One region of the Brevundimonas sp. GW822-FHT03E11 genome, then DNA from elsewhere that is predicted to be linked to it. Evidence: riboswitches for the same ligand, from Rfam matches in the RefSeq annotation. Region 1 holds a riboswitch; the other holds the start of a gene.
What was found. A riboswitch is a leader RNA that binds a small molecule or an ion and turns the genes downstream of it on or off. The one in region 1 is predicted to bind glycine.
Positions count from the first base shown of each region.

Region 2: it holds a riboswitch for glycine, as region 1 does, so the genes downstream of both, AC1RKE_RS00430 (TonB-dependent receptor domain-containing protein) here and gcvT (glycine cleavage system aminomethyltransferase GcvT) in region 1, are expected to answer to the same signal.

Region 1 covers NZ_JBXANG010000001.1:466,970-482,400, reverse strand. Annotated here, with positions in the region: gene scpB (SMC-Scp complex subunit ScpB) at 128-796, shown strand; gene ispH (4-hydroxy-3-methylbut-2-enyl diphosphate reductase) at 813-1,784, opposite strand; gene AC1RKE_RS02435 (AtpZ/AtpI family protein) at 2,023-2,379, shown strand; gene AC1RKE_RS02430 (F0F1 ATP synthase subunit A) at 2,384-3,172, shown strand; gene AC1RKE_RS02425 (F0F1 ATP synthase subunit C) at 3,236-3,460, shown strand; gene AC1RKE_RS02420 (F0F1 ATP synthase subunit B family protein) at 3,539-4,081, shown strand; gene AC1RKE_RS02415 (F0F1 ATP synthase subunit B) at 4,081-4,596, shown strand; gene AC1RKE_RS02410 (hypothetical protein) at 4,685-4,828, opposite strand; gene AC1RKE_RS02405 (hypothetical protein) at 4,821-5,150, opposite strand; gene AC1RKE_RS02400 (DUF6789 family protein) at 5,245-5,715, opposite strand; gene AC1RKE_RS02395 (hypothetical protein) at 5,858-6,262, opposite strand; gene AC1RKE_RS02390 (SDR family oxidoreductase) at 6,479-7,402, opposite strand; gene AC1RKE_RS02385 (TetR family transcriptional regulator) at 7,480-8,091, shown strand; gene gcvPB (aminomethyl-transferring glycine dehydrogenase subunit GcvPB) at 8,119-9,687, opposite strand; gene gcvPA (aminomethyl-transferring glycine dehydrogenase subunit GcvPA) at 9,702-11,048, opposite strand; gene gcvH (glycine cleavage system protein GcvH) at 11,183-11,548, opposite strand; gene gcvT (glycine cleavage system aminomethyltransferase GcvT) at 11,687-12,802, opposite strand; glycine riboswitch at 12,858-12,942, opposite strand; glycine riboswitch at 12,946-13,041, opposite strand; gene AC1RKE_RS02360 (class 1 fructose-bisphosphatase) at 13,199-14,170, shown strand; gene AC1RKE_RS02355 (nicotinamidase) at 14,167-14,802, shown strand; gene AC1RKE_RS02350 (adenosine deaminase) at 14,998-15,431, opposite strand, start outside.
Region 2 covers NZ_JBXANG010000001.1:77,027-92,457, forward strand. Annotated here, with positions in the region: gene kdpA (potassium-transporting ATPase subunit KdpA) at 1-873, opposite strand, end outside; gene AC1RKE_RS00400 (potassium-transporting ATPase subunit F) at 892-975, opposite strand; gene AC1RKE_RS00405 (PA3715 family protein) at 1,353-2,246, shown strand; gene AC1RKE_RS00410 (hypothetical protein) at 2,321-3,082, opposite strand; gene AC1RKE_RS00415 (sensor histidine kinase) at 3,326-3,805, shown strand; gene AC1RKE_RS00420 (amidohydrolase family protein) at 3,884-4,888, opposite strand; gene AC1RKE_RS00425 (S9 family peptidase) at 4,913-6,853, opposite strand; gene AC1RKE_RS00430 (TonB-dependent receptor domain-containing protein) at 6,946-9,630, opposite strand; glycine riboswitch at 9,806-9,893, opposite strand; gene AC1RKE_RS00435 (ABC transporter substrate-binding protein) at 10,101-11,192, opposite strand; gene AC1RKE_RS00440 (response regulator) at 11,246-11,908, shown strand; gene AC1RKE_RS00445 (sensor histidine kinase) at 11,905-13,290, shown strand; gene cml (CmlA/FloR family chloramphenicol efflux MFS transporter) at 13,685-14,866, shown strand; gene AC1RKE_RS00455 (LysR family transcriptional regulator) at 14,921-15,431, opposite strand, start outside.

The DNA of each region.
Region 1 (15,431 bases):
ATCCAGAATCCCGGCGCCGGGCATGGGCGCATCTTCGGAGAAACCGGGAGTCTGGATCCTCGCCACAAGGGCGAGGATGACGAACTTTGGGCTAGGGGCGTCGGCGCCGAAAGTCGGGAGTTGGCCCATGTCTGACCTGTCCTTCCAACCCGATGAGGCCGAGATCGAGCGCCGGGTCGAGGCCCTGCTGTTCGCCGCCGCTGGTCCGCTGAGCGCCGCCGAGATCGGGGCGCGCCTCCCCGAAGGCGCCGACGTCGGCCGGGCTCTGTCGGGCCTGCGCGCCCGTTACGAGGGGCGGGGGGTGGAGCTGGACTGTGTGGCCGACCGCTGGCGGTTCCGCACGGCGGCGGACCTGGCCTTCATGATGAGCCAAGAGCGGGAGGAGCCCCGCCGCCTGTCCAAGGCGGCGCTGGAGACCCTGGCCATCATCGCCTACCACCAGCCCGTGACCCGCGCCGAGATCGAGAGCGTGCGCGGCGTCAGCCTGTCCAAGGGCACGCTGGACCTGTTGCTGGAGATGGGGTTCGTGCGTCTGCGAGGGCGGCGGCGGACAGCGGGTCGGCCCGTAACCTACGGCACCGCCGACCGGTTCCTGGAGCATTTCGGCCTGGCCAGCCTGTATGACCTGCCGGGGGTTCAGGAGATGAAGGCCGCCGGGCTTCTGGACCTGTCGGCCCCCGTCGGGTTCGAACTGCCCGACCCCAGTCGTGCGACCGGGGCGGATGAGGAGGAGGCGCCCCTGCTGGACGAAGACAGCCCCGAGTTCGCCCAGGACTTCGTCGGCGAGGAGCGATAGCCGTCGGACGCCGCGCTCAGGCGGTCAGCTGGCGCGGCAGTTTGAAGGTCACGGTCTCACGCGCGCCGGCGTCCTCGGTCACGGTGGCGTCGAACCGTTCGGCGATGGCGTCCACCAGGGCGGCGATCAAAGGCTCGGGCGCCGAGGCGCCGGCGGTGACGCCGACCGTCTGAACCCCGTCGAACCAGTCCCAGTCCACCTGGGAGGCGTCATCGACGAGGCGGGCGTCGCGGGCGCCGGCGCGCATCGCCACCTCGACCAGCCGGGCCGAGTTGGACGAGTTCTTCGATCCGACCACCAGCACCAGTTCGCAGCCCTCGCCCAGCACCTTGACCGCCTCCTGGCGATTGGTGGTGGCGTAGCAGATGTCTTCCTTGTGCGGATCGGGCAGTTCGGGGAAGCGCCGCTTCAGCACCTTCAATATGCCCGCCGTGTCGTCGACCGACAGGGTGGTCTGGGTCGCATAGGCCAGGGGGGCGTCGCCGGGGCGTTCGAAGGCCTCGGCGTCGGCCTCGGTCTCGACCAGGCTGATGGCGCCCTCGGGCAGCTGGCCCATTGTGCCGATCACCTCCGGGTGACCGGCGTGGCCGATCAGGATGATGTGGCGGCCTGCGGCATGATGACGCTCGGCCTCGACGTGGACCTTGGACACCAGGGGACAGGTGGCGTCCAGGAACAGCAGCTCGCGCGACCGCGCCGCCGCCGGCACGGACTTGGGCACCCCGTGGGCCGAGAAGACGACCGGTCGGTCGTCGGGGCATTCGTCCAGTTCCTTGACGAAGACGGCGCCCATGGCCTTCAGCCGCTCGACCACATGGCGGTTATGGACGATCTCGTGGCGCACATAGACGGGGGCGCCGAACTTCTCGATGGCGCGCTCGACGATCTGGATCGCCCGGTCCACCCCCGCACAGAAGCCGCGCGGCGTCGCCAGCCGCACGGCGATCGGGCGGCGTTCGGGCGCGGGGGAGGGGACGTGCATGTTCATGGCCGCCAACCTAATGGTTCGCGGACCATATCGCCATGCGGGGCGAGCGAATCCGCACCTCAAGGCAGCGACGCATCGCCACGGTCGGCTGGTTCTCATTGAAAATCCATTCGGAACAAAGATTTAGACTAAGTTCACGACGCCTTGACCAACCGGCCGCTCACGATTAGTTTCCGCGCCGAATTCAGACCTGCCTCAACACATTGTTCGGGCGCTGAGCGCACAGGCCATGTCCCCAATGTCGGAATCGCGCGAAGAGGCGATCAAACGCCTCCAAGACAGCGCATCCGCGTTGGAGGACAAGACGGCTCAGAAGGCGTCGGAGCACCTCGCGGCTCAGGCGGTGACGAGCCAGGCCTACAAGATCGTCGCCGAACTGCTCGGCGGGGTCTTCCTGGGCTTGGGGCTAGGTTTTGGGGCGGACCGACTGTTCGGGACCAATCCCTGGGGTATCATCGGCGGAGTCCTTCTGGGCTTCGCTCTGTCGATTTACATGGCGCGCCGCACGGCCAACCGGCTGATGGCGCAGGCGAAGGCGAGCGGGGTCGAACCGAAATCGGTCCCCTTCGACGACGAGGAAGACGAGGACCGATAGGCTGATGGCCGATCCGCTTCACCAGTTTAAGATCCAGCCGCTCGTCGATTTCGGCGCGGTGAACCTGCCTGTCTTCGGCCACACCCAGCTGGCGATCACCAATTCCCACGTCGCCATGACGGTCGCCTTCGTGGCCATCGTCCTGTTCCTGCAACTGGTCACCTCGAGCGCCAAGGTGGTGCCGGGACGGTTGCAGACGGCCGGCGAAAGCCTGTTCGACATGATCGACGGGGTGACCGATTCCATCATCGGTCACGAAGGCCGCAAATATTTCCCGTTCGTCTTCAGCCTGTTCCTTCTCGTGCTGGTGATGAACCTGTTGGGCATGTTCCTCAGCTTCACCGCGACTTCGCAGCTGGCCGTGACCGTCACCTTCGCCGCCTTGACCATCTTGCTGGTCATCGGCGTGGGCTTCCTCAAGAACGGCCTGGGCTTCTTCAAACTCTTCTGGCCGGCCAGCGCGCCTCTGGTGCTGCGCCCTGTCGTCGGCGCGATCGAGTTCCTGTCCTTCCTGCTGCGTCCGGTGACCCTGGCTCTTCGTCTGTTCGGCAACATGCTGGGCGGCCACGTGGCGCTGAAGATCTTCGCCGGCTTCGTCGTGGCCCTGGGCGCCGGCGCCTTCGTCGGCGAGGGCCTGGGCCTGTGGGGCCTGCCGATCGCCGCCCTGTCGATGACCATGGTCGTCGCCCTGACCGCCCTCGAATTCCTCGTCGCCTTCCTGCAGGCGTTCGTGTTCGCCGTTCTGGCCAGCATCTATCTCAATGATGTGGTCAACCTGGGTGAAGGCCATTAAGGCCCGGCCCAGTTCGAGAACTCCCTTCTTCCAACCCACCTGACTGAAACAAGGATACTCACCATGGAAGCTGAAGCCGCCAAGTACATCGGCGCCGGCCTGGCCACCCTCGGCATGATCGGCTCGGCCATCGGCGTGGGCAACATCTTCGCCAACTTCCTGAACGGCGCCCTGCGCAATCCGTCGGCCGCCGCCTCGCAAGTCGGCAACCTGTTCGTGGGCGCGGCTCTGGCCGAAGCCCTGGGCATCCTGGCCTTCGTGCTGGGCATCCTGATCCTGAACTCCTGATCTATCCGGGGTTCGGGGCGGCGGCGGCTTCTCGCTGAGGCCGTCGCCGCCTTTCTGCTTTTCGGACGAACGGACACCATGGCCGCACCCACTTCTCACGACACCCACGCGACCACCGAGGCCGAAGGCCACGGCGGCGGCGGACTGCCCCAGTTCGAGACCCAGCACTGGGCCGGGCAGATGGGCTATCTGCTGGTCCTGTTCTTCCTGCTCTATTTCCTGATCGCCAAGGTCTTCGCGCCGCGTCTGCGTCGTGTGAAGGACGAACGTCGCGAGACCATCTCCGGCGCCGTCGCCACCGCGCGTCAGGTCCAGGCCGAGGCCGCCGAACAGGCCGCCCTGGCCCAGGCCGATCTGGCCAAGGCCCGCGCCGACGCCCGCGCCACCGCCGCCGCCGCCAAGGCGCGCGTGACGGAAGAGGCCAACGCCCGTCAGGCCGCTGAAGAAGCCGTGGTCAACGCCCGCATCGCCGAGGCCGAGGCCGCCATCGCCAAGACGCGCGACGCGGCCATGGCCAATGTCTCGACCATCGCCTCCGACGCCGCCGCCGCCATGGTCGAGCGCCTGACCGGCAAGGCCGCGACCAAGGCCGAACAGGACCTCGCCAAGGGAGCCGCCTGATGAACCTGATCTTCGAACCGGGCATCTGGGACCTGTCGAACCCCGAGATCTGGGTCGGCGTCGGCCTGCTGATCTTCTTCGGCATTCTGATCGCCGTGGGCGTGCCCAAGATGGTCGCCGCCCAGCTGGACGCCAAGGGCGCCAAGATCCAGGCCGACCTGGACGAGGCCGCCCGTCTGCGCGCCGAGGCCGAGGCCCTGCTGGCCCAGATCCGCAAGGAGAAGGCCGAGGCCGAGGCCCAGGCCGCCGATATGATGGCCCAGGCGGAAGCCGACGCCCGTCGTCTGGAAGTCGAGTCCAAGGCCAAGCTGGAAGAGACCCTGGCCCGTCGCCAGAAGATGGCCGAGGCCCGCATCGCCCAGGCCGAAGCCCAGGCGTCCGCCGAGGTCAAGGCCGCCGCCGCCGACCTGGCCGCCAAGGCCGCGGAACAGATCCTGGCCGCCCGCCTCGCCGGCGGCGCCAAGGACCCGCTGCTGGACGCCGCCATCGCCCAGATCGGCGACCGCCTGAACTGACGACCTCAAGTCTGACCGGGTCTCAACGCCCGTCCTTCGGCCGAAATCGCTCTGGCGGTTTCGGCCGAAGTCGTTTTGGGGCGGCCCCTCAGCGCCCGATGACGCCGCTGACCGTCAGAACCACAGCGATCATCACCAGGATGAAGACGATGACCCCGCCCATGATGCGGAAGGGCGGGCCGCTTTCACTGCGGCGGCTGAAGCCGTCCGGATCGCGGTCGGGTTCAGTCATCGGTCTGCATCGGCTGCGGGGGCGGCGTCGAGGTGGAGGAGCCGTTCAGGGGCGTGCCGTCGCCGCGCACGGCCGACTGGCCGCGCAGGGCCGGATTGTCGCCGGGCGCCACGGCGGGCGCGCTGGGCGGGACGGCGCCGCCGGGCGGCGGCACGACGGCCGGTTGGACCACGGCCGTCTCGCTGTCGCTGGCGGCCTGAGGATTTCGCCAGATCACCTCAGCGACGAGGTAATAGGCGATCAGGGCCAGGACTACGCCGCCGATCAGCAGAGGCTCCCAGCGGATGCGCCCTCGGCGTGTCGGATCTTCCTTGCGGTTCATCGCAGGGGAAGCCGTCGGCCCACCGTCCGGTTCGTCTGTGTAGGAAGCCGGACGCAGGGACGGCCTGGAGACCAGGCCGTCCGGCCCGCCGAGATCAGTGGGCCGTGGCGCCGCCGATCACATGGGGCGTCTGGCGCTTGTCGCGCGCGACCAGCCGGGCATAGACATTGCCCAGGACGATCCCGAACACGGCATGGGTGACCAGAAGCCAGGCGATGGTGCCGAAGCCCGAGCCGGCGTTGAAGGTACGGTAGTCGCCGACGATGAAGACACCGGCCATCATCACCACCCAGGCGCCGACCGCAAAGACGATGCCCTTGGTCTCGGGCGTGTCGGTGGGCAGTCGCGGGCAGAGGTAGGCGAACAGGGGCCCCAGGATCAGCACCCCGGCCACCGCATGAAGAACCCAGCCCACGGCCAGGGCGTCGGGCATGCCGATCAGAGCGGCGATGACGCTCTGGAACGGGTCGAACCAGTTCAGGAACAGATTGGGTATTTCCAGCAGGGACACGGCGACCGTGGCGGCGAAACCGGCGATCAGACCTTTTTGTAAGCGTGACATCATGACCTTAGCGCCTCCCAACGCTTTTCTGGTTCTCTGATAACGCTGGGACAGAATACGCCTGACTCGGACGGTCGGCGTTCACGTTGCCGTGGTTAGCGAACGCAGCAACGCAAGCGCGAAATGATCGCTGATGCGCGCGCGGTCAGCGGAACAGTTTGCGGATGTAGCGGCGAAGGCCCTTGCGCAGACGGATCAGGCCGCGCCGACGCCGGGTCAGGATCACCTTTTCGGCGCGCAAGGCCTGTTGCCAGAAGACCGGCGCGAACTCCGGCTTTTTCCGCATCAGCCGCCGGAAGGGATAGACCCATTTCGGCCGGGCGTACTGGGCGCGGATGAACTGTCGCTTGGCCCAGAAGGAGCTCTTCAGGATCAGCATCAGGCCGACAGCGATGACCGGAACGCCGCCGGGGCCGGGCAGGGGGGCGATCAGAATGCCAAGCAGGACCACGAACAGCCCGCCCGCCATCAGGGCCCAACGCTTCAGCACCCGCAGCTTGCGGCTGCGAGGCGAGGCGGAGGACAGGACGAGAGCGGGTGCGGAGATCACGAGGGCGCCGGGAGGGAGGAGGACTGACTGAGGTGTGACAACGGTCGCCACGCCCACCCGATCCCAAGCCGGGAAGGGAAAGAGCGACCGTGGCGAGGTTGTCACATAACCCCTTAAGATCCGGTTCGATGGCCGATCCGTGGCTTTCCTATGAAGCTTTGGTCATGAAGCCGGATTGTCGCAGTCTGTGTCCCACAGGACGCGGCTGGGCCTTGGTCAGCCGTAGTGGACGCCGGTCATGCGTTCGGACTCGGACCACAGGGCGCGGGCGGTTTCGACATCCAGCGCCTGGGGCTTGATGAGGGCGCGGCCGGGCGCACCCCGCATCTCCTGCCAGCCCTGAGGGCCGTAATAGGCGCCGGGTTCGGCCTGGGGCAGGGTCGCCGCCATCAGGATCGGCAAGGCGCCGTCGGCCGCCGAATGGCTGGCCACGCGCGCCAGCAGGCGGCTGACCAAGGCGAAAAGTCCGGGCGGGCTGCCGGCGTGGCCGTTGGCGATCAGATCCGTCCGGGCGAAACCGGGATGGGCGGCCACGCTGGTCAGGCCCCAATCTTCGCGATCGCTGCGGCGCTGAAGCTCCAGGGCGAACATCAGCATCGCCAGTTTGGACTGCTGATAGACGGGCCAGGGCCGGTAACCGGAGCGATAGTTCAGATCGCTGAGCTGAATCCGACCGCCGCGATGGGCGACGCTGGACAACTGCACCACTCGCGCCTGAGCCGCCGTCAGCAGTGGCAGGAGCCGGCCGGTCAGGGCGAAGTGGGATAGATAGTTGGTTCCGAACTGCATCTCGAAACCATCGATGGTCGTTCGGCGACGGGGCACGGCCATGACGCCCGCATTGTTGATCAAAATGTCGACCGGCCGACCCGCCGCCAGGAGGGCCTCGGCGAAGGCGGCGACAGAGCTGAGGTCCGCCAGGTCCAGCCGTTCGAACCGCACGAGGGCCTCAGGGTGGCGACTGCGGATCAGCCGTTCCGCCTGATCGCCCTTGTCCGGATTGCGCGCGGCCAGAACGACCTCGGCGCCCTTTTCAGCCAGAACGAGCGCCGCCTCCAAGCCGATGCCGCCGGTCGCCCCGGTGATGATGACCAGCTTGCCGCTCTGGTCGGGAATATCGGCTGTCGTCCATTGGGTCATTGCGGCTATCCTGGGGTGAACTGAATTTCCGAAGGGCTCCGGCTTGCATATCTGCATCCGGTGCAAATATGCAAGAAGTGCAAGAAAAAGTTTTTCCTGGCGAGCAGGGTCTGCGTGCGCGGAAGCGGCTGGAAACCCACGCCCGCATTCAGGCCGAAGGCCTGCGGCTGTTCATCGAAAAGGGATTTGACGGCGCCACCCTGGACGAGGTGGCGGCGGCGGCGGGCGTATCGCGCCGCACCCTGCTGAACTATTTCGGCTCCAAGGAAGAGATCGTCTTTTCCCTCAAGGCCCAGATCCCTGAGATGATCGCCCAGGCGGTGGCGGCCCGGCCGTGCGACGAACCGCTGCTCGATATGGTGGAGGGGGGGCTGGCCGATGTCGCCGCGCGCTTCCAGACGCCCGACATGCTGGACCTGACGCGGCTGATCCATCAGACGCCCGCCCTTCAGGCCGGTGATCACGCAAAGTATGAAGGGGTGGAGCGGCTGCTGGCCCAGACGCTGGCCGAGCGGAAGGGATTGGCCCCGGACGACGTCGCCTGTCGCGTCGCGGCGGCGATCGGCGTCAGCATCATGAAACTGGCCGGCGAGGCCTGGCTGGCCCATCCGGACGAAGGGCCTGAACGGTTCGGCCGCGAAGCCTTCGCCGTCCTGAGACGCATGGCGGGCCAGCGTCCGCCGCCCTGATCCAGGACGGCGGACGCCGAGAGCGGCTTAAGCCGCCTGGTTCGAGCCCGCAGGGGCGGTCCAGCGCAGCACCGGCGAGCGGGCGGCGCGGGTTTCGTCCAGACGACGCAGGGGGGCGTGGAAGGGGGCGCCCTTGAAGCGGTCGACGTCGCCGGCCTTGGCCGCCTGGGCCAGCAGGCGCATGGTCTCGATGAAGCGATCCAGCTCGGCCTTGGACTCGGTCTCGGTCGGCTCGATCAGCATGGCCCCGTGGACGACCAGGGGGAAATACATGGTCATCGGGTGGAAGCCCTCGTCGATCATCGCCTTGGCGAAGTCGAGCGTGGTGACGTCCGTGCCCTTCAGCCATTCGTCGTCGAACAGGGCCTCGTGCATGCAGGGGCCGTCGGGGAAGGCCGCGCTCATCAGGTCCGACAGGCGGGCCTTGATGTAGTTGGCGTTCAGCACCGCATCCTCGGCGACCTGACGCAGGCCGTCGGCGCCGTGGCTCATCATGTAGGACAGGGCGCGCACATACATGCCCATCTGCCCCTGGAAGGCGCACAGGCGGCCGAAGGCCTGGGCTGCCTCGCCTTCTTCCCGTTCGATCAGCGCGTAACCGCTATCGTCATGCACGACCCAGGGGGCGGGGGCGAAGGGCGCCAGGGCCTGTGACAGCACCACCGGACCCGCGCCCGGCCCGCCGCCGCCGTGCGGCGTCGAGAAGGTCTTGTGCAGGTTGATGTGCATGGCGTCCACGCCCAGATCGCCCGGACGAACCCGGCCGACGATGGCGTTGAAGTTGGCGCCGTCGCAGTAGAAATAGGCGCCCGCCTCGTGGGTCAGGCGGCTGATTTCCAGAATGTCGCGCTCGAACAGGCCGCAGGTGTTGGGGTTGGTCACCATGATGGCGGCGACGTCGTCGCCCAGCTTGGACGCCAGGTCGGCCACGTCCACGCGGCCGTCCTCGGTCTGGGCGACCTCGACGACGGTATAGCCGACGAAGGCGGCCGTGGCCGGGTTGGTGCCGTGGGCGCTGGTGGGCACCAGCACCTTGCGGCGCTTCTCATGCTGGCCCGAGGCCTCGTGCGCGGCGCGGATGGCCATCAGGCCGCACAGTTCGCCGTGCGCTCCCGCTTTCGGAGATAGCGCGACGGCGGGCATGCCGGTCAGGGTCTTCAGCCAATGGGCCAGCGTATCCATCAGCTCCAGCGCGCCCTGAACCGTCGACATCGGCTGCAGGGGGTGGATGTCCGAAAAACCGGCCAGACGCGCCATCTTCTCGTTCAGGCGCGGGTTGTGCTTCATCGTGCACGAGCCCAGCGGATAGATGGCCAGGTCGATGGCGTGGTTCTTCTGCGACAGGCGCACATAGTGGCGCATGGCCTCGGGCTCCGACAGGCCGGGCAGGCCGATCGGATCCTTGCGGACCAGGTCGCCCAGGTCCGACGCATCGGTCTTCGGTTCGGGCAGGTCGACCCCGGTCTTGCCCCAGCCTTCGCCTTCGAAGATCAGCGGCTCGTTCTGCAACAGGCCGCGCCCGCCGGTCAGGGTGGCGGGCTTGGTCTGTACCTGGTTCGGGGCGGTCGGGCGGCCGACGGTGTTCATGGTGCTCATGGTCTTGTCTCCGCTCAGGCCGCCAGCACCTTGGCGAGGGCGGTCGCCAGGAGCTTGATGTCGGCGTCAAGGGTGGTTTCGGTCGCAGCGACCAGCAGGACGTCGTCCATGCCGGCGTCGGGGGCCAGGCGGCTGTAGGGCACGCCGGCCAGGACGTGATGGGCGGCCAACTGATCCACGACCTCGGCCGCGTTCTTGGGCAGGCGCACCGCGAACTCGTTGAAGAAGCGGTCGGTCAGGATTTCGACGCCCGGAACGGCGGCCAGGGCGTCGCGCGTGGCGAGGGCCTTCTCGTGGTTCAGCAGGGCCAGTTTGCGCAGGCCCGTCTCGCCCAGCAGGCTCATGTGGATGGTGAAGGCCAGGGTGCAGAGGCCGGAATTGGTGCAGATGTTCGAAGTCGCCTTGTCGCGGCGGATGTGCTGTTCCCGCGTGGACAGGGTCAGGACGAAGCCGCGCTCGCCGTCGGCGTCCACGGTCTCGCCGGTCAGGCGGCCGGGCATCTGGCGGATCAGCTTCTCGCGCGTGGCGAACAGGCCGACATAGGGGCCGCCGAAGTTCAGTGCGTTGCCGATCGACTGGCCCTCGGCGGCGACGATGTCCGCGCCCATCTCGCCGGGCGACTTCAGCAGGCCCATAGACACGGCTTCCGTCACCACGACGATCAGCAGGGCGCCGGCTGCATGGGCGGCCTCGGCGATCTTCGTGACATCCGTTGCGGCGCCGAAGACGTTCGGGGTCTGAACCACGACGCAGGCCGTGTCGGGACCGATCTGGTCGATCACGGCGGCCTCGGCGTCGACGGCGGGAGCCAGGACTTGCGTCTCGACGCCGACGGCGTGGACCACGGTCTCGGTCGCCTTGACGTAGTGGGGGTGGACGCCGCCCGAGATCACCGCCTTGTTGCGACGGGTCACGCGGGTCGCCATCAGCACGCCCTCGGCCATGGCGGTCGAACCGTCATACAGCGAGGCGTTGGCCACCGGCATGCCGGTCAGGTTCGCCACCTGGGTCTGGAACTCGTACAGATATTGCAGCGTGCCCTGGGCGATTTCCGGCTGATAGGGGGTGTAGCTGGTCAGGAATTCCGACCGCTGGATGATGTGGTCCACCGTCGCCGGGACATGGTGTTTGTAGGCCCCTGCGCCGCAGAAGAAGGGCACGGCGCCGGCCGTGGCGTTCTTGGCCGCCATGGCGGACAGGGCGCGCTCGACCTCCAACTCGCCCGCCACCCGCGGCAGGTTCACAGGCCCGTCCAGCCGCGCCGCTTCGGGCACGTCCACGAACAGGTCGTCGATCGATTTGGCGCCGATGGCGGCGAGCATCGCCGTGCGGTCGTCGGGCGTCAGGGGGAGGTAACGCATTGCCGGTTTCCTTCACCCGTCATCCTCGGGCCTGACCCGAGGATCGGATGTTGTGCGGCTCGTGCGTCTAGGCTTCGCACGAGTGGTTGATCCTCCGGCCCTCGGGTCAAGCCCGAGGGTGACGGAGTTTGAGATTAGAGGGTGGCGAGGAAGGCGTCGTAGGCGGCCTGGTCCATCAGGGCGTCCAGTTCCGAGGCGTCCGACACCTTGATCTTGGCGAACCAGCCGTCCGCTTCCGGGGCCGAGTTGACGGTTTCCGGAGCGGTCGACAGGGCGTCATTGGCCTCGACCACTTCGCCCGAGACGGGGGCGTAGACGTCGGACGCCGCCTTGACGCTCTCGACCACGGCGAAGCTGGCGCCCTTGGCGACGGTTTTGCCGACTTCCGGCACTTCCACGAACACCACGTCGCCGAGGGCGTCGGCGGCGTGTTTCGAGATGCCCACGGTGGCGATGTCGCCGTCCAGGCTGACCCACTCGTGATCCTTGGTGAATTTCATTTCTCTTCTCCATCTCCCACCCCGTCATCCTCGGGCTTGACCCGAGGATCGGAGGCGGATCGTTCTCTGTGTTGATCCCGACGCAATGCGGCGGATAATCCGGCCCTCGGGTCAAGCCCGAGGGTGACGGGGTGAATGTTACGCCTTCGGCTTCCGGTAATAGCGTTGCGCCACGAAGGGCATGGCGACGACTTCGGCGGCGGCGGGCTTGCCGCGCACGATGACCTTCAACTCCGTGCCCAGCGCGGCATGGGCCGGCGGCACGAAGCCCATGGCGATGTTCTTGCCCAGGGTGGGGGAGGGGCCGCCCGAGGTGACCTTGCCGATGACGTTCCCGTCGGCGTCGGCGATCTCGGCGCCTTCGCGGGCCGGGGCGCCTTCCTTGACGATCAGGCCGATGCGGACGCGAGACGGGCCATCGGCCAGTTCCTTCAAGATGCGGTCGGCGCCGGTGAAGTCGGCGCGCTCCTTCCTCGACTTGGACAGGGCGAAGGTCAGGGCGCCTTCGACCGGGCTGGTGGTCGGGTCGATGTCGTGGCCGTGCAGCGGCAGGCCGGCCTCCAGGCGCAGGCTGTCGCGGGCGCCAAGGCCGATCGGCTTGACGCGGGCGTCTTCCAGGATGGTGTTCCAGACACGCTCGGCCTGGTCCGCCGGGACCGAAATTTCATAGCCGTCCTCGCCGGTATAGCCCGAACGCGAGACATAGCAGTCGACGCCGAACAGCATCAGCCGGGCGCATTCCATAAAGCCCATTTCCGCCAGGATCGGTTCGTGGGCGGCCATGACCTCGGCGGCTTCCGGCCCCTGGATGGCGATCAGGGCGCGGTCGTCCAGCACCGTCAGCTTGGCGTCGCCTTCCAGGTTCGCCTGCCAGAAGGCGAAATCCTCGTCCTTGTTGCCGGCGTTGACGACGACGAACAGGCCGTCGTGATCCGGGCGGCCGGCCATCAGGTCGTCGATGATCCCGCCGTCCTTGTTCAGAAGCAGCGAATACTTCTGCTTGCCCGCCTTCAGGATTTCATAGTCGCCGGGCACGAACCGCTCGAACTGGGCGGCGGCGTCGGCGCCGGTGATCTTGCACTGGCCCATGTGGGACACGTCGAACAGGCCGGCGTGTTCGCGGGTCCAGCGGTGCTCGGCCAGGACGCCCTCATACTGGACCGGCATGTCATAGCCGCCGAAGCCCACCATCCGGGCCCCCAGGGCGCGGTGCGCGGCGTTCAGAGGCGTGGTCTTCAGGGCTTGGTCGGTCATGGTTCAGGCTTTCACGGTCGCGTTTGGTGGCGGAGCTCCGCCGTCGTCGCGCCCCCGCTGTCCTGAAGCCTGAGAGATTCCGGCGCCGGTACCGTGGCGCCTTGCTCCGTCGGCGCGCCCCTAAGAGCGGCTTTCCAGCGTCCGTATGCTTCGCGGTCCGTTTGCCTGAGCGTTTCCGGGGCGGTTGCGCCTTCGGCGTCGACCCGCCGAGGCGCGCCGATCTCTCCCGCGAGAGCAACCGACCTAAGCCACCGACTCCGGCCGCAAGTCAAGCGCAGGCGTGTTTTGACGCCGCCTTGTCGCACTTCCTGACGTCCGGCGTCGGCTCGCCCTTGCTCTCCCTGCGTCCGCCCGCCAAGAACGGAGCGTCCCTCTCCGCCGCTCCGGACCGATCCCATGACCGCCGACCGCACCCGCCTCGACGCCCACATCGCCGCCCTGGAGGTTCCGGAAGGGCTGAAGACGGTCTTGACGGTCGCCGCCGCCACCTGCGCCGACATCAGCACTCTGGTCGCCGGCGGCGCCCTGGCCGGCGCCTTGGGCGCCTCGGGCCAGATCAACGTCCAGGACGAGGAGCAGAAGAAGCTCGACGTCATGACCAACGACATGCTGACCGACGCCCTGCTGGCCTGTCCCGCCGTCGCCGGCGTCGCCTCGGAGGAGATGGACGAGGTTCAGCCGGCGGCCCATTCCACCGGCCAATATCTGGTCCTGTTCGATCCGCTGGACGGCTCGTCCAACATCGACATCAACGCCATGGTGGGGACCATCGTCTCGGTGCTGAAGTCCGCGACGCCTTCGCCGACCGAGGCCGACTTCATGCAGCCGGGCCGGGACCAGGTCGCCGCCCTCTACGCCCTGTACGGCCCCCAGACCATGCTGGTCCTGACCACGGGCGCCGGGGTCAAGGGCTTCACCCTGTCGAACGACGGCGTCTGGATCCTGACCCACGACGCCATCGCAATTTCGCCGGACACCAAGGAGTTCGCCATCAACATGTCGAACCTGCGCCACTGGGCCGAGCCGGTGCAGCGCTATGTCGACGGCGTGCTGAAGGGCGCGGACGGCCCCCGGGGCAAGAATTTCAACATGCGCTGGGTCGCCGCCATGGTCGCCGACGTCCACCGCATCCTGATGCGCGGCGGCGTCTTCCTGTACCCCTGGGACAAGCGGGAGCCGGACAAGCCCGGCAAGCTGCGCCTGATGTACGAGGGCAATCCCATGGCCTTCCTGGTCGAGCAGGCCGGGGGCAAGGCGACGACGGACGGGGTTCAATCCATCCTCGACATCCAGCCCGAGCATCTGCACCAGCGCATCCCGGTCGCCCTGGGCTCGGCCAACGAGATCGACGCCTACGCGAGCGCATGATGAAGATCGGTCCGACTGACGCCCTTCTGGTCATCGACCCGCAGAACGACTTCTGCGAGGGCGGTTCTCTGGCGGTCGCGGGCGGGGCGGGGACCATGCCGCTGATCAACCGGCTGGCCGAACGGTTCGACCGTGTGATCCTGACCCAGGACTGGCACACGCCTGACCAGATTTCGTTCGCCTCCAACCATCCCGGCGCGGCTCCCTTCACCGAGATCGAGGTCGCCTACGGCAGCCAGATGCTGTGGCCCGACCACTGTATCCAGGGCTCGCCCGGCGCCGACTTCCATCCCGACGCGGCGCCCACGGTGCAAAAGGCCCTGGCCGTGATCCGCAAGGGCTACAACCCGGCGGTCGATTCCTATTCCGGCTTCTTCGAGAACGACCATCGCACCCCGACGGGCCTGGCCGGCCTGCTGCGCGACCTGGGCGTGACCCGCGTCTTCCTGGCCGGCCTGGCCTTCGACTACTGCGTCCGCTTCACCGCCGAGGATGCGGTGCGCGAGGGTTTCCAGGCCGTGGTCGTCACAGGCGCCAGCCGCGCGATCGCGCCACAGACCGAGGCGGCGGCGCGGGACAGCTTCCGGGCGCTGGGGGTTTCGGAGATGGGGGCTACAGCCCTACTCGGCTGACCCCGATACTGTCGTCATCCTCCGGCAAGCCGCGTCTTCGCGGCGCAGACCGGGGGACCCAGCGGCGCCGTCAGGCGAAATCTCAACACCGCAAGATGTTGGAGGACCGAGTCCGCGACAGGTTCGCGCTCACGCGCGCCGCTGGGTCCCCCGGTCTCGCTCCGCTCGCCGGAGGATGACGAAAGGGAGAAAGATTCAGCCCGCCTTGGCGTAGGCCTCCACCTCCGCCAGATACGCCGCCTTCTCCGCCTCGCCCAGGAAAGACCCCTCGAAACTGTTCTTCGCCATCTGCGTCACCTGTTCGCGGGTCAGGCCCACCGCCGTCGCCAACCGGCTGTAGTTGTCGTTCACATAGCCCCCGAAATAGGACGGGTCGTCCGAGTTCAGGGTGACGTGCAGGCCCCGGCGCAGCATCTCCGGCACGGGATGGTTCTTCAGATCGTCGACCACGCAGAGCTTCAGATTCGACAGGGGGCAGACGGTCAGGGTCATCTGCTCTCGGGCCAACCGCTCCACCAGAACCTCGTCCTCCATCGAGCGATTGCCGTGGTCCATCCGGTCGATGTGCAGCAGATCCAGGGCCTCGCGGACATAGGCCGGCGGGCCTTCCTCGCCCGCGTGGGCGCACA
Region 2 (15,431 bases), 390 kb from region 1:
CGCCGCCGCCGCAAGAGCGCGGACGTCGCGTCCCGCCAGAGCCGTGCGGCCGAAGGCGAAGAAGGCCGCCCAACCCATGACGTTGATCGCCACGGCGCTGAGAAGATTGGTGATGGCGTTGGGGTTCTCGAAGGGATGGGCGCCGTTGACGTTGAAGACGCCGCCGCCGTTGATGCCCAACTGTTTGATCGCCACCTGGCTGGCCGCCGGAAACAGCGGCAGGCTCTGGGACCCGCCCTCGACGCCTGTCGCCTGAACGTTCGCCGCCAGGCTCTGCACAACGCCCAGTCCGCCCAGAACGACCGCCAGCACGAAGGCGGCGGGCAGCAGCACATAGAGGGTGGTCCGCGTCAGGTCGGCCCAGAAGTTGCCGACGCCCTCGCCGCGATGGGCGACGAAGGCCCGCGCCAGGGCCGCCGCTATGGTCGCCCCGGTCGCAGCCGACACGAAGTTCTGTACCGTCAGCCCGACCATCTGGCTGAACGTCGACAACGTCGACTCGCCGCCATAGCTCTGCCAGTTGGTGTTGGTGACAAAGCTGACGGCGGTGTTGAAGGCCAGGTGCGGCGACACGCCCGCAAACCCCTGCGGGTTCAGCGGCAGCAAGCCCTGCAGACGCAGGATCGCATACAGCAGCACAAAGCCCGCCAGGTTGAAGGCCAGCAGGGCGCCGGCATATCCCAGCCAGCCTTGGCTGCGTTTCGGATCGACGCCCGCCGCGCCGTGAAAGACGGCCTCGACCGGCTTCAGCATCGGGTCCAGCCAGGTCCGCTCGCCGTTCCAGACGCGCGACATATAAATGCCGATGGGCCAGCCGAGCATGACGGCCAGCCCAAGGGTCAGGGCGATCTCGCCCCATCCTTGAATGTTCATGAAATCCGTCCCGGTTCCTCAGAACCGCTCGGGCCGCAGCAGCGCCGCGACCATGTAAACGGCGACGACCAGCGCCCCCGCCCCCCAGAGCATGGCGATCATCGTCACACCCGTTTCAACGCTGTGGCCAGCAGGGCGAAGACGGCGAACGCCCCTGCCCCGATCGCCAGAAAGATCACATCGGCCATGTCGGCCTCCTCGCTCAAAGTTCGAGCGGGACAGGACCATCAAGACGCATAATGGCGCGATGTGACTCCCAGCCCTTCGCCTAAAGGATTCATAAAAACCTGGATCTATCGGCCGGTCGCCTACTAGGCCTATCGCCTGGACGAAGAAGCGCGTCGTGGCTTCCCATTGGGAGTCTCCGTCGTCGATCCGTAGGAGAATTGGTCGCCTTTGCCAGGATGGACGGCGTCCCCTACGGATCGATCCACTTGCCCCAAGCCAAGGCCCCGACTTCCCATTGACCGGGAACTTCCGTGACGAAAACGATGCTCAATGTCTATCGGCAACAGACCATAGTTCAGCGGCTGTCAAAAGCTGCGAAGGGAGAGACCATGCGGGCGGTCGGCGGATGGAGTGTGGCGACGCTGGTGTTGGCGCTGTGCGTGCCGACGCTCGCGCGTGCACAGGATCAGGAATGCGGGGACATCGGGGCGATCGTTCGTCAAGCCTACCCCAATGCGGTCGCGGACGGCGAGCGCACTATGAAAACTGGAAATCGCACGCTCACCCTGCCCTCACCCTCGTCGATAAACCCTCACGCCATCGTCTGTCGTCGCTGGCGGGGAAGGCCAGGACTGCTTCTGGTCGCCATCCCGCTTATTGCTGAGGTTGGCGTGGATTCGACGCTGGGTGATCTTGATGTGCTCGTCGTCGACGAGCCAACCGGCACGCCGCGCCATCGGCTCCGCATCCCCCACGCCATGGACGACGACGCCGTCCGGATTTCCCGGATTTCTTTCGACACTGCGCCATACCGCTTCGGGCCGGACCGACTGGCGTTTGGCGTGAGACGCGAATGGGTCGGCAGTTCGCGCCCGAACCCGTTCATGGAAACCACGCTGTCCCTCTACGAGCCACGGGGCGCGGCCCTCGCGCCAGTCTTAGACGACCTGATCGTCGAACGCAGTCAAGGGCAATGGGATCTGTCCTGCGCCGGCGAGACTGTTGTGACCGAGCGAATCCTTCGAATGGTCCCGGGCCAGAAGGGGCAGGATATTTCGGTGCTGGAGCGGATCACTCAGAGCACGTCTAGGGAGGCCAAGAACGGTGAGTGCAGCACGACCGACCAAGCGGTCGCGCCTCGCACGATCCGCCTTTCATTTGACGGCAAGCGCTATGACGTTCCCCGCCTGATCCAGCGACGCTAGCCATCTGGTCATAAGGCGACGCGAACGGCGATCTTGATGTCGCTGGTGCGCCACGACAGGTCATCCCTCCCGCGTCATGTCGCTGGACTTGATGGGACGGCGACGGGCTTCTTGGGCGGACGGGCGATCGCCTCGGCCCTTTCCAGAAGGCTCTCCGTTCTGAGGAGGCGATCGTGATCCGTGTGGATCATCCCCCGCACGATGTAGCTGCCGAGCAGGACGCCGAACCCGATAATGGCCAGCTCCGGGGCGAGGCCGGTGGCGAGCGCGCCGAGGGCCCCGGCCGGATCGCCCCCTTCCACGGCGGACCTGAGATTGGCGGCCGCTCCGACCGCAAGCTCTCCCTCCGGAGAGACGATGAACCGTACGGCGGCCGCGCTCGTCGCGATGAGACCAACGGCGATCGGTAGCTTGTCCGGGGTGCGCGCGTTGAGCTTCAACTCGAGACGCACGGATTTCAGCCGACTTGTGATCTCGTCCTTCGAGAACTGATCCGCTACCTCCCCGGCAAAGGAAGCCGCCAAATCGTGGCTGCGCTGGAACCGCCCCTGTGATCTCGCATGAAGTTCCCGGACAAGGACGCCGAAGCTGAAGACCCAGCTTAGGCCCACGAGACCGAGCCCCAGCAGGAAGGCTCCGGCAACGACCGGCTTGAGCCACGCTCTGATCGTCGCCGCGTTCAGGGCGAGAAGCCCACCCAGTATCGTGACGATCAGCGCCCCGACACCGATCACCATCATCCATTTCAACACAGTCTCAAACCGTCCCTCCGGAGCGGAGGTCCGGTTGGCGCGGCACAAGGCGTCTATCGAATAGTCGGAGTTCTTGCCTGTCATGGCGGCGGTGTGGCCTCAGAACGTAAACTTTGAGTTGCGCTCCACAGCGCGCCCCTCAACCGTCGTCCAACACGAACACCTTGTGAGGGCCGGTTGCTCCGGCCGAGGCGCCACCATGGCGCGCGACAGTCTGGCGGAACAGGTGCAGCTCAAGGAGGCCGAGATCCGCTCCACCTAACTGCGCCTCAGAGAGCAGGAGCGAATGATCGCCATCAATGAGGAGCGCCAGCGCCGGGTGCCGACATGCACGACGGAGTCGGCGGCCATCTGGTCTCGCTGGCCCAGTTGAGAGGCGGCGCGCCCGATGTCGAAACCCTGCGCCAGGGCGTGCGGATCGCCATCGACGATCTGCGGCTGATCATCGACTCGATGAATGGCGTGGATGACTCGCTGGAGGTCGCCATCGCCATTTTCCATGAGCGCATGGCGCCCCGCCTGCGTCTGGTGGGTATCGAACTGACCTGGACCGCCGCGCCGGGCGCGCCCGTCGAGGGTTTCAGTCCGGAGGCCAGGATCAACATCTACCGTATTCTTCAGGAGGCGATCACCAACGCGGTCAAACACGCCCAGGCGTCCCGCGTGGACATCCGCCTTGAGAGCGAGTCCGAGGCCGTCGTCATATCGGTCTCGGACGACGGCATGGACCTGCCGCCAAGGCTGCGGGATGTCGGCAAGGGCCTGCCCAACATGAAACGCCGCGCGGAACGGATCGGCGGAACCTGAATCTGGTCCCGCTGAACCCCGGACTTTCAGTTCGGCTGCGGGCGCCCCTGCCCACCTGGTTCGCACGCCGCCCGGAGATTATGCCCCAGTTTTTAGCTCGACCTGCCTCAGCCGTAACGCCTCGGCCTCGTCTGAAGTCAGCGGCAACAAGGCCATGGCGTCGTTCAGATAGGCGTCCAGAGGGCCCGAGAACGGCCAGTCGGATCCTGGTACGAACCGATCGACGCCGATCCGTCGCATCAGATCGACCAGCCTTTCGCGATCTTCGGGCGGCGTGTCGGCGTCGAAGACCTGGGCCAGGTCGAAATAGAGGTCTGGAAAACGCTTGGGATCCGTCGCCAGCGACTGCCGGAAGGCCTCCAGCGCGTCCCAAGTGTTCGCATCCAGTCCGCCCCAGCCGCCCGAATGGGCGATGACCACCGGGACGCCGCGAGCATGGGGCAGAACCTGTTCGACAAAGATGCGCACATCCTGGGCGCCATAGTCGGAGGCGCGGGTTCGCATGTGGATCATGATGGTCAGGCCGGCGCCCGAGGCGGCGTCGAAGACGGCGGCAAGACGGCGAACCTGACCGGGGTCGCGAAGATCGACGCCCGAGTTGGTCAGATGCAGCTTCAATCCCTTTGCAAAAGGCTCGCCTTTCCACGCTTCGATTTCGGCCAGAGCCTCGGGCGCCAGCGGATTGACCGAGATGAAGGCGACCAGCCGCTCGGGATGCGCGGCCGCCGTGGCCACGGTGAAGGCGTTGGCGGCATGAACGCGGTCGGCCGCGTCGGCCAGGGGTGGAACCATCATCGGGCTCTCGGCCAGATAGGCCGTGGACATGATCCAAGCCGTCTGGACGCCCGTCTGGTCCATATCCGCCAGAAGATCTTTGGCCGTCAGTGGTTTGACGAAGGCCGGATCGCAGGCGCTGATCCGCCCCGGACTGTCGCAATAGGCCGTCAGAATCTCCCGAATGGGCGGGGCGTGGACATGGACATGATGGTCGGTACGAACCGGAAGACGGGTCTGGGACGTGGCGGGCGCCGCAGCGAGCACGACCAGGGCCGCGCTCGCCGCGACAAGGCGTTTGAAGAACATGGAGCGTGACTGGAACTGTGTCGCCTAGCGCGCCGCCTCGCCCAGCAGGGTCTGTTTCCAGAACAGAAGGCTGGTCCAGAAATAGTAGTCCTCGTTCTCCTTCTTGTGGAAGCCGTGGCCCTCGTTCTGGGCCAGCAGGTGCCAGGCCGTGCCTCCGCGGCTGCGGACTGCGCTGACGATCTGGTCGGCTTCGGAGGCCGGGACGCGGGGATCGTTTCCACCGGTGGCGACCAGAAGCGGAATGGTGATCTTGTCGACGCTGGTCAGGGGGGAGATGGCTTGAAGCTGGGCGCGCTGAGCCGGATCCCGTTCGTCGCCGTATTCCACCCGTCTCAGGTCGCGGCGATACGACTGGGTGTTTTCCAGGAAGGTGACGAAGTTGGAGATGGCGACATAGCAGTTCGCCCCCTTCAGCCGGTCGCTGTAATGCACGGCGGCGGCGTAGCACATGTAGCCGCCGTAGGAGACGCCGGTGACGGCGAAGCGCGAGGCGTCAAGGGTGGGATCGACCTCGAGCGCGTCCAGGAAAGCGCCGATGTCCTTGACCGAATTCTCGCGCTGGAACGGGCCGTTGTCCAGATTGACGAACCGGGTGCCGAAGCCGGACGAGCCGCGCACGTTCGGGAAGAAAAGGGCCACGCCCATCTCGTTTAACAGATAGTTCTGCGCGCCCAGGAAATCGGGGCGCGTCTGGCCTTCAGGACCGCCGTGGATATCGACAATCAGCGGCCGCTTGCCGGGGAATTTGGCGGGGTCGGGCCGGTAGAGGAAGCCGGACACCGTCTCGCCGTCGAAGCTCCTCACCTCGACCAGTTGCGGCTCAACGTTGACAGCAGGGTCCAGACCGCCCGTCTCGCTATGGGTCCATTGGGTGACGGCCAGGGTGGTCGGATCGACGGAGAAGGCGTCGCCGGAGACGCGCGCGGACGACAGGCTGAGACCGATCGCGCCCCATGGGGCGATGTCGATGGCCGGGCCGATGCTGTAGGGGATGACGCCTTCCGGCAGACCTGTGACGACCCGGACGGCGCCGGTCGCGACATCCATAACCTTCAGCCGCGATATCCCAGCCTCGTTGACCGCATAGGCGATGAAGCCGCCGTCCGGAGCGACGGCGTAGTCGCTGACATCCCAGCGAGCTTCAGTGCTGACCGGAACAAAGCCGTTCCGCACGATCCGCCCCAGACGCAGGAAGTCGGAATCCTTGTTCGAGGTCGACCAGACGGCGCCGTCGGGCCCGTACTGAGGATCGACATAGGAGACCTGCGCGACAGGGTCAGTCAGCGGCGTCATCCGGCCCGAGGCGAGGTCCAGCTCATAGACAACGGCCCTATTGATCGACATCCGGTTCAGGACCAGGGCCTTGGTCCCGTCCCTGGAGAAGTCGGCGATGTTCCAGCCGCCGCCGGACACCTGGGCCACCAGACGGTCGGTCGAGGGGTCGGAGGGATCGACCACATAGAGGTCCATGTCCGCGCCGTTGCGACGCGATGAGGCGTAGCCGACCCGCTTGCCGTCCCGACTCCAGGCGCCGAACCAGTTGCGGCTCTTGCCGTCCGTAATCAAGCTCAACCGACCGGCGGCCAGGGTGTAGAGTTGATAGAATTCGTCGCCCCCATTGTCCTTCTGGACAAGAAGGGTCTGACCGTTCGGCGACAGGGCGCCGGCCAGGATCGGCTCGGCCTCGAAACTGATCTGGGTCCGGGCGCCGTCAGGAGCGGCGACGACGTGAAGCTGATCCGTGGCGCCGAACCGGGTCTTGATCAGCATCGACTGATCGGCGGCGTTCCAGCCCAGGAAGGTCGCACGGCGCGTCTGAAGATAGGGCTGGGTCGCCGCGACCAGATCGTCGGGCACGGCGGGAAGGCCGTCGGCGACGATGGCGGCGGGCTTGGGCGCCTCGGCCAGGGCCGCAGGAGCGACGCTCAGGGCGAGCAGGAGAGCCATCGGCAGACGGGAAATCATGACACAGACCGTGTGAAAAATGGGGGAGCAGAAGGGAAGATCGCCGGCCCTATGGAGGAGCGGGGCCGGCGATCCGGAACGCAGAACCAGAACTAGAAACGGTACCGCGCGCCAACCGTGACGTACCGACCGATGACGTCGTAATACGGCGAATAGAGCGACCCGACCGGCGGGTCCTTGTCGAACAGATTGGTCGCATTGGCGTACAGCTCGACCCCGTTTGCGCCGTAGTGCGCCAGGTCGGCCGTCAGCCCCAGATCGACATAGGTGAAGGCGTCGATGTGGTTGTTCGAGATGGCGACGGTGCTGTTGTAGTCGCCCGCCGAGATGTAGCGCGCGCGCAGGTTCGCGCCGAACACCTCGCCCTTCCAGCCGAGGCTGGCGTTGACCCGCAGCTTGGGCACGCCCAGGCCGAAAGAATAGCCCTGGGATTCGACATATTCGATCTCGGTCACGCCGTCGTCCGTGGTCAGGCTGTTCACCCAGGTGCCGACCAAGCGCATCGTCACCCTGCCCGTCGCGCCCGGAACCCAGAGGTCGGCGTCGGAGGCGTAGGAGGCCTCGGCGTCGATCCCGTCCGTGTGGTACTCGGCCAGGTTCACATAGGTGGACATGGTGCGGACCAGATTGCCCGCCGAGTCGCGCTCGACCTTGGAGCACAGGTCGAGGTTGCCGTTGTAGCAGCGATTGACCAGATCCTGCGGCGCGATCGTCGTGATCACGTCGTCGATCTTGATGTCGTAATAATCCAGCGACAGGTTCAGGCCTGGGATCGAAGGCGGCGAATAGGTGACGCCCAGGGTCAGTGTATCGGCGGTCTCCGGGCGGAGGTTGGGATTACCACCGCCGTTGTTCAGCGTATAAACTAAGGCCCCGTTCTTGGCCGGGTCATTGATGTTGTTCCAGCCGGTGGTGGTGGTGGTGAACAGCTCCGAAAGATTGGCCGAACGGATATCGCGCGACTGGGTCATGCGGCCGCGGAAGCCGGGGAAGAACTCGTTGGTGGCGCCGACCTTCCAAGACCAGATCGAGCCCGTGGTGTCGTAGTCCGAGATGCGGGCTGCAGCATTGAACTGCAGGTCGTTCAGGATCGGCAGATCCTTGACGATCGGGACCAGGACTTCGGCGAAGGCCTCCTTCACGCTGAACTCGCCGGACATGGCCGAGAAGCTGAACGTCTTGAAGGCCTTTGCCGCGTCCAGCTCGCCGATGCGCTGATCGGTCTGCTCCTTGCGGGCTTCCAGGCCGACGGCGATCGACACGTCGCCGGCCGGCAGGCTGAAGGGCTCGCCACGCAGGCTGACGCCGGCGACGTCCAGCTTGGTGGTGGCCCGCTGCTGAGGCGTGCCGGTGACATAGTCGATGGCTTCCTGAGACGGCGCGCCCAGGCCGAAGAGATTGATCGGCACGCAGCCCGAATTGGGATTGGTCAGGGTCACGCGGCAGACGGCTCGACCGCTCACGGGATCGATAACGGAATCGACCGCATTGGCGAATTCGGTCTTCAGCAGGAAACCGGGCGTATCGATATTATTCTCGAACTCGCCGTGGCTGTAGTAGGCGCCCCAGCGCCAGCTGTCGCCGAACTCGCCGTCCACGGCCAGAGTGGCCTGGGTGGTGACGCGCTCGAAATCGATCGTGGAATAGGACAGATCGGAGTTGAAACGTCCGAAGGTGAAGGACGTCTGGCCAGCGGCCGCCATCTGCTGCTTGATCGTGGACGACAAGAAGGCGTTGTCGATGCTGATGGTCAGGTCGCCGCGATCGTGATCGCCGAACCAGACATAGTCGTTCCACATCCGCGAGTGACGGACGTCAGCCGTGACCCGCAGCTTGTCATTGATCTCATAGACGGCGCTGGCCAGCCCGGTGTAGCGGCGCTGCGGCGTGACCAGGGGGCTGAGATCGTCATTGGACGGACCTTCGCCGCCGATCGAGTTGGTTCCGCTGACTGTGCCGTAATCGAAAGGCCGAAGCGTGCCGTCCGGGTTAAACACCTTACCGCGGTTCACGCCCGACAGGATCAGACCGCCGTAAGCGGCGTTGGCGAAACCGACGTCCGGCTGCAGGGCGCCGTTGACGGTGGCCCATCGGCCGATATTCGGGCGCGACGCTTTGGGGATGACGCCTTCGTTGTCGAGGTATTCGCCGCCGATGACGAAATGGCCGCGCCCGTCGGCGAAGTCTGCGCCCCAGGCGCCTTCGAACCGTTCCTGCTCAGCGTCGTCGTAGGAGGACACGCCGTATTCGGCGCCCAGCTTGCCGCCGGTGAAATAGCGATCGATGCCGATGTTCACGACGCCGGCGACGGCGCCTGAGCCCCAGGCGGCCGATGCGCCGCCCGTAACCACGTCGACGCTCTTGACCAGCACTGACGGCACGGCGTTCAGATCGTTCTCGCTGGACACGCGACGCCCATCGATCAGGACCAAGGTCCGGTTGATGCCCAGGCCGCGCAGATCGACCGGCGCATTGCCCGCACCGGTGTTGGTGCCGGTCGTCTGGGCCGATGTGGTGGCGCGGAATTGAGGCATGTCGTTGAGGGCGGCGGCGATATTCGGCCGCGCGCCGACCGACAGATCCTCGGCGGAAAGATGGATGGTCGGCGTCGGCGCCTCGAAGCCGGCGCGGTCGATCCGCGAGGCGGTGACGACGATGTCATCGACCGAGGCCGCATCCTCTGGGGCGCCCGCCTCCTGGGCATGGACAGAGGTGGCGCAGGCCATCAGCGCGATGGCGCTGCAATAATAGGTCAGGTTGCGATTAAGACGAGACAAAGCGAGATTCCTCATGGCGACGACGCCCCTCCCCAGGGTTGCCCAATGCGACCGGCGCTCTGCGGCGCCTGTTCGCCCCCGCTGTCATTGGGCCTGAGAGTTTCGGGCCGTGCGCCGACCCTTTCTCCTTCGGCGAGGCCGCATCCCCCGGATTCGACCTTCTCTCCAGCGTTCCTTCAGCAAGACGGTCCGTTTGCCTGAGCGTTTCCGGGGCGGTTGCGCCTTCGGCGTCGGCGGGAACCGATCTCTCCCGCCTTGCTGAAGCGAGTAAGATCGACCAACGAATGCCTGTCAAATCGGCACGCCTCGCAAGGCTAATGCTTCTATTTTCACATTCATGCAATTACATGCCGCTTTTGAAGCGCGTCAGTCGTTTGTCGCCGAGCGACTATCGGTCACCGCAGGATCGGTGAAAGCGAGGTGACAGAAACACCGCCTTCAGAAGAAAGAGACTTATCCACAGGAAAGCCTTAGGGCGCCCTAGGGTCGTCCGGCGCCCGTTCCGCCGCCTGCATGGCGGCCCGCCAACGCTGCAGAAGCCCCTCGCGACGCGCCTGATCAAGATTGGCGAGCAAGGCCGGTCCCACACGGACCGGCCGAGCGCCGGGGATAGAGGTGCGACGCTCGGTAAGAATGTCGTCGCGAGCCGGGCGGACCCCCAGGCCGGCGATGATCCTCTGCCCTTCACGCGATAAAAGAAAATCCAGAAAAAGCCGGGCGGCGTTGGGGTGGGCCGCGTTGCGGGGTATGAAGGCCACGCGCGAGACGGACAGATGATAGTCCTCTGGCGTAACCAGGCCGATATCGGGCGCCCGGGCGACCCACGACGCCCCGTAAGACTGGTTCATATTGTAGGCGAAGGCCATGCGGCCCTCAGCCAGTTGGCCCATCATCCTTTGGCCGGACGTATCGGCACGCGGATGAGTAGACCCCAGGGCAGTCATCAGGGCCCAAGCGTCGGGATAGATCTGGATGTCGGCCGACAGTTGCAGAAGCGCCACCCCGCTGCGTTCGGCGTCATACAGGGTGACCCGGCGGAAAAACCGGTCCGCGTCGGTAGACAGCCGTTCGAGCAGTTGGGCGTGGCTGCGCGGCACGATCTCCGACGGCAACCGCCTGCGATTATAGGCGAAGACGACGGGCTCGGCCGTCACACCGAACGCCTGGTCTCGCCAGACCGAGCCGTCCGGCATGGCCGCCCGATGCGGCGATCGATAAACTTGGGCGTAGCCGTCATTGATCAGCTTGACCTGCACGTCCATCGCCGTGCTCCAGACCAGATCCGGCCCCTCCAGTCCGGAGGCGGCGCGGGACTGGACTCGGTTCGCGATCAGGGTCGAGTTGATGTCCTCGAGCCGCACCGCGATCTCGGGCCAGCGCCGTTGAAACGCCGCCAGCACAGGCCCCATCAGGCTGGTGTTCGTGAGGATGTGCAGCCCGCCCTCGCGCCTGGCCAGCCATCGGACGCGGGGCGCCGTCGCGACCCCGTCCGGCTCGCCCGCGCAGGCCGAAACCCCCGCCCCCGCGAGTCCGAGAAGCAGATGTCGGCGGTCCGTCTTCACCGGGGCGGGTTTCCCGCTATTGTACCGCTCATGATCCGCTCCTTCGCATCGCCATGAGAATACTGGTCGTCGAGGATGACAAGGCGCTTCAGCATTCGCTCGAGGCCAGCCTTCTGGCGGTCGGTTTCGAACTCCGCTCCACCGACAGCGGGGACCAAGCCCTTCATCTGGAAGCGACGGAGCGGTTCGACGCCGCCGTGTTGGACATCGGCCTTCCCGACATCGACGGTTTCGAGGTCCTGAAGGCCTTCAGACGGCGGGGATCGCAGACGCCCGTCCTCATGCTGACCGCGCGCGACGCCCTGGGCGACCGGGTGGCGGGACTGGATTTCGGCGCTGATGACTATCTCGTCAAACCCTTCGCCCCTTCGGAACTGATCGCCCGATTGAGAGCGATCGTGCGTCGACGCCAGGGTCGGGCGGCGGGCGCCGCGATCGTCGGCTCACTGGTCTGCGACTGGGACGCCGGCCGGGCCCAGGTCAATGACCGGGAGCTGTCGCTCCGTCCGCGCGAATGGGCGGCCCTGCGCGTTCTGGCCTCGCGCGCTGGCCAGGTGGTGGATCGGGAGTTGTTGGCGGCCGAAGTCTTTCCGCAGGATGAGGCTCCCTCGCTCAACGCCCTGGAGATCCATGTCGGTCGGCTGAGGCGCCAGTTGCAGCCTGACGGCCCCGCCGTGACCAATATCCGCGGTCGCGGCTATCGTCTCGATCCATGAGCGAGGCGCCCGGCTCGCGCCGCCCCCACAGTCTGGTGACACGTCTGCTGATCGCCCAGGTCGCGCCCCTGGCCCTGTTCGCCGTCGTGGTGCTGGCGGTCGGGGCTTGGACGGCCCACCGCGTGGTGGCGGAGACGGCCGACCGCCTCCTGGCGGGGGCGCTGCAGACCATCCGGGAAACGGTCTCGGTCGCCGACGGCAAGGTGACTGTCGATGTCGCGCCCTGGACTCTGGGCCTGCTCGACGGTCCCGAGCGGGACGCCGTCTTCTACAGTGTTCGCGAGGGCGACCGACTGATCACAGGCTATGAGGAGTTGCCGCGCCTGCCCGACGCCTCGTCGGATGCTCCGGTCTTCGCCGACCTGTCCGTGCGCGGCGTGCCGGTTCGCATGGCCCAGCAAACCCTGACGATCCCAGGAAGACCCGCCCCCGTCATCGTGTCGGTGGCTCAGAGCCTGGACTCGCGACGCGCCAGCCTGTTGGATCTATATCGCAGCCTGCTGCTGCCACCCACCCTGCTCGTGCTGTTGGCCGCGCTTCTGATCTGGCCGGCCTTGAAGTGGGGCCTCAACTCGCTCAAGCGGCTGATCGACGACCTGACGCGCCGCCCCGGTCCCCATGCCGACTTCGCACCCGCCGACATCGACCTGGCGCCCCGCGAGTTCCAGCCGGTGCTGACCGCCTTCAACCATCTCCTGGCGCGGCTCGAGGCCTCGACGTCGGGGGTTCAGCGCTTCGCAACCGACGCCTCGCACCAGTTGCGCACCCCGCTTTCGGTCGTGGCGGCCAATCTCGATCTGCTGGCGGGCGCGCCCAGGACCTGGACCGCGCGGGAGAGGCGTCTGATCGACGACTCCCGCGAGGCGGTCGCCGGCATGACCCGGCTCGTCGGCCAGTTGCTTTCCACGGCCCGGGCTGACGGCGCCCGGATCAAGTCGTCTGCCGACCTGGGCCGGGCGGCGCGGCGCGCCTTTCAAATGGCTAAGGCGCGCCGGTCCGCCCCGAACGGCGCTCTACGCCTTCGTCTTCCGGCAGAGGCCGTGGTCGTTCTGGGCGCCGAGGACCTCATCGCTGAACAGATCCTCAATCTTATCGACAACGCCTTCCACCACGGCGCGCCGCCCGTCTTCGTGCATGTGCGAACAACGGGCGCGGTCTGCGTCTGGGATCACGGCCCCGGCGTCGATGAGGCCGCCCTTCCCCGCCTTACAGACCGATTCTTCCGCGCCGCGCCCTCCCAGGCGTCCGGTTCCGGCCTCGGCCTCGCCATCGTTCGCACCTTGGCGGAGGCCCAAGGCGGGCAGTTCGGTTTATCCAACCGCAGCGGCGGGCGAAGCGGCCTCGTCGGGCGACTGACTTTCCAACCCAGTGCGGAAGAATGAGTCGTCGAAACGACAAGCCGTTCTGAAGGTGGACGCGCGCCACCGGATCGGGAGCGCCGTTCGCACCGACGGCGGCTGAAGGCGGCTTCGATCGATGTGCGGTTTAAGGCGGCTGCGCCGAAGACCCTCTCGCCAAGCCCCACCAGAGGGCTTTCGGTTTTGTCGGATAGCGCCCGTCGGCCGCCACAGCCCTGCGCGGCTTCGGTCGCTGGACCTTTGCTTTGTCTAGGTCCAGACAAAGCCTGACCAAGAAGACGCGGGAGGCGCCTGAGATGGGTGGCACGAAGGCCTCGGACGAATAGGCCGCAACGACGAACCCGTTGTTGCGGCGATCTGCTGACCTCCACCCGGCTGATCGCCGTCAAATCCAGCATTTGACGCGAAGCGATCCCTCATGTCCGACAACCGGCCCATTTGGGCCCACGCCCTTCCGACCGCCATCCTGCTGATGGCGCCCTTTGACCTGCTCGCCTCGCTGGCGATGGACATCTATCTGCCCGTGACGCCGGCCATGCCGGCCGCTTTGCAGGCCGATCCACCCGTCATCCAGCTCACGCTCAGCGTCTACCTCCTCGGCCTCGGCCTCGGGCAAGTCATCTTCGGCCCGCTCTCAGACCGGTTCGGTCGGCGGCCTGTGCTTCTGTCCGGCGCGCTCACGTTCGCGGTGACTTCGGGCCTGTTGGCGATGGCGGCGTCAGGCTGGGCGTTCGTCGTCCTTCGGCTTGCTCAGGCGATGGGCGCCGCGGCGATGCTGGTGGCGACCTTCGCGACGGTCCGTGACGTGTACGGCGACAAGCCGGAGAGTGTCCGGATCTATGGCCTGTTCAGCGCGATGTTGGCCTTTGTGCCCGCGTTCGGACCCGTGCTCGGGGCGCTCGTTTCAGCGCAGTTGAGCTGGCGGGCGATCTTCTGGTTCTTGGCCGCTTTGACGCTTCCGCCGCTGATGCACGCGCTTTGGCGGTGGACGGAAACGCGCCCTTTGGGCGAAGCCTCTCGCCCACGCCCGGTCCCCATTCTCCGCAGTCGGACCTTCCAAATCTACACCTTGGCGTTTGGAGCCGCGATGGGGTCCTTCTTCGTCTACCTCTCGACGGCGCCACGCATTCTTGTCGAAAGGGTGGGACTTTCGGGGCTTGAGTTCAGCCTCGCCTTCGCCAGCACGGCTTTCGTCATGATCGTCGCATCCCATGCCGTTCGCCCTTGCTTGGACCGATGGGGGGTGGCGGGGGCCGTTCAGAGGGGCATGGGCCTGCTGCTCGCAAGCGCCCTGTGTTTCGGCGCGAGCGCCGCCTTCGGCGAGCCCTCCATAGGGAGCGTCATCCTCCCGTCTTGGATCATGGCGGTGGGGATCGTCCTGACCGTGTCCGTCTCGGCGAATGGCGCCCTCGAAGCCTTCGGCGATCAGGCGGGCCTGGCCGTCGCGCTCTACTTTGCGGGCCAGAGCCTGATCGTAAGCCTCGTTGGGACCCTGGCCGTGATCCTATTCAACGGCAGCACAGTTTGGCCTCTGGCCGCCTACACGCTGACACTGCCAACCCTCGTGCTACTGGGTCTCAACGCATCACGGAAATCCTGAAACCCAAGAGATCATCACGGATCGAACAGGCGGCTGCAGCTCAACGTCGCCAACTCAGGGCGTCGCCTGCGCTTCCGTCTCGATCTCGTTTCTGAGCCAACGCAGACCGTGATCATGGTCCCGCCGGTCATGCCAGACCTGGACGAGCGCAATATGGGCGAGGTCGATCGGCGGCGCGCCGAGGACCAAACCCTTGTCCAGCCGCGCCTCAAGGCTTCGGCGCGCCGCCGTCAAGACCAGGCTTGTGCCTCGCACGATCCGAGGGGCGACGGACCAGTGCGGCAGGGTGAAGATCACCCGACGAGCGTGGCCCAAGGCTTTCAAGGCGGCGTCCACCTCGCCCCTGTCGTCCGGCGACGCCGCCACCGCCACATGAGGTCGGGACAGATAGTCCTCCAAGGTCGCCGGCAGGCCCGCCGCCTCGTCGGCAAGACAGGCGAATTGATCAATGAAGAGATCCGAACCGCGCAAGCCCTCGTCCCGCACGCCCGGATAGACGCCGATCGCCAGATCGATCTCGCCGGACCGAACCGCCCCGAGGGCGGCCTCGCGGCCCAGGGACACG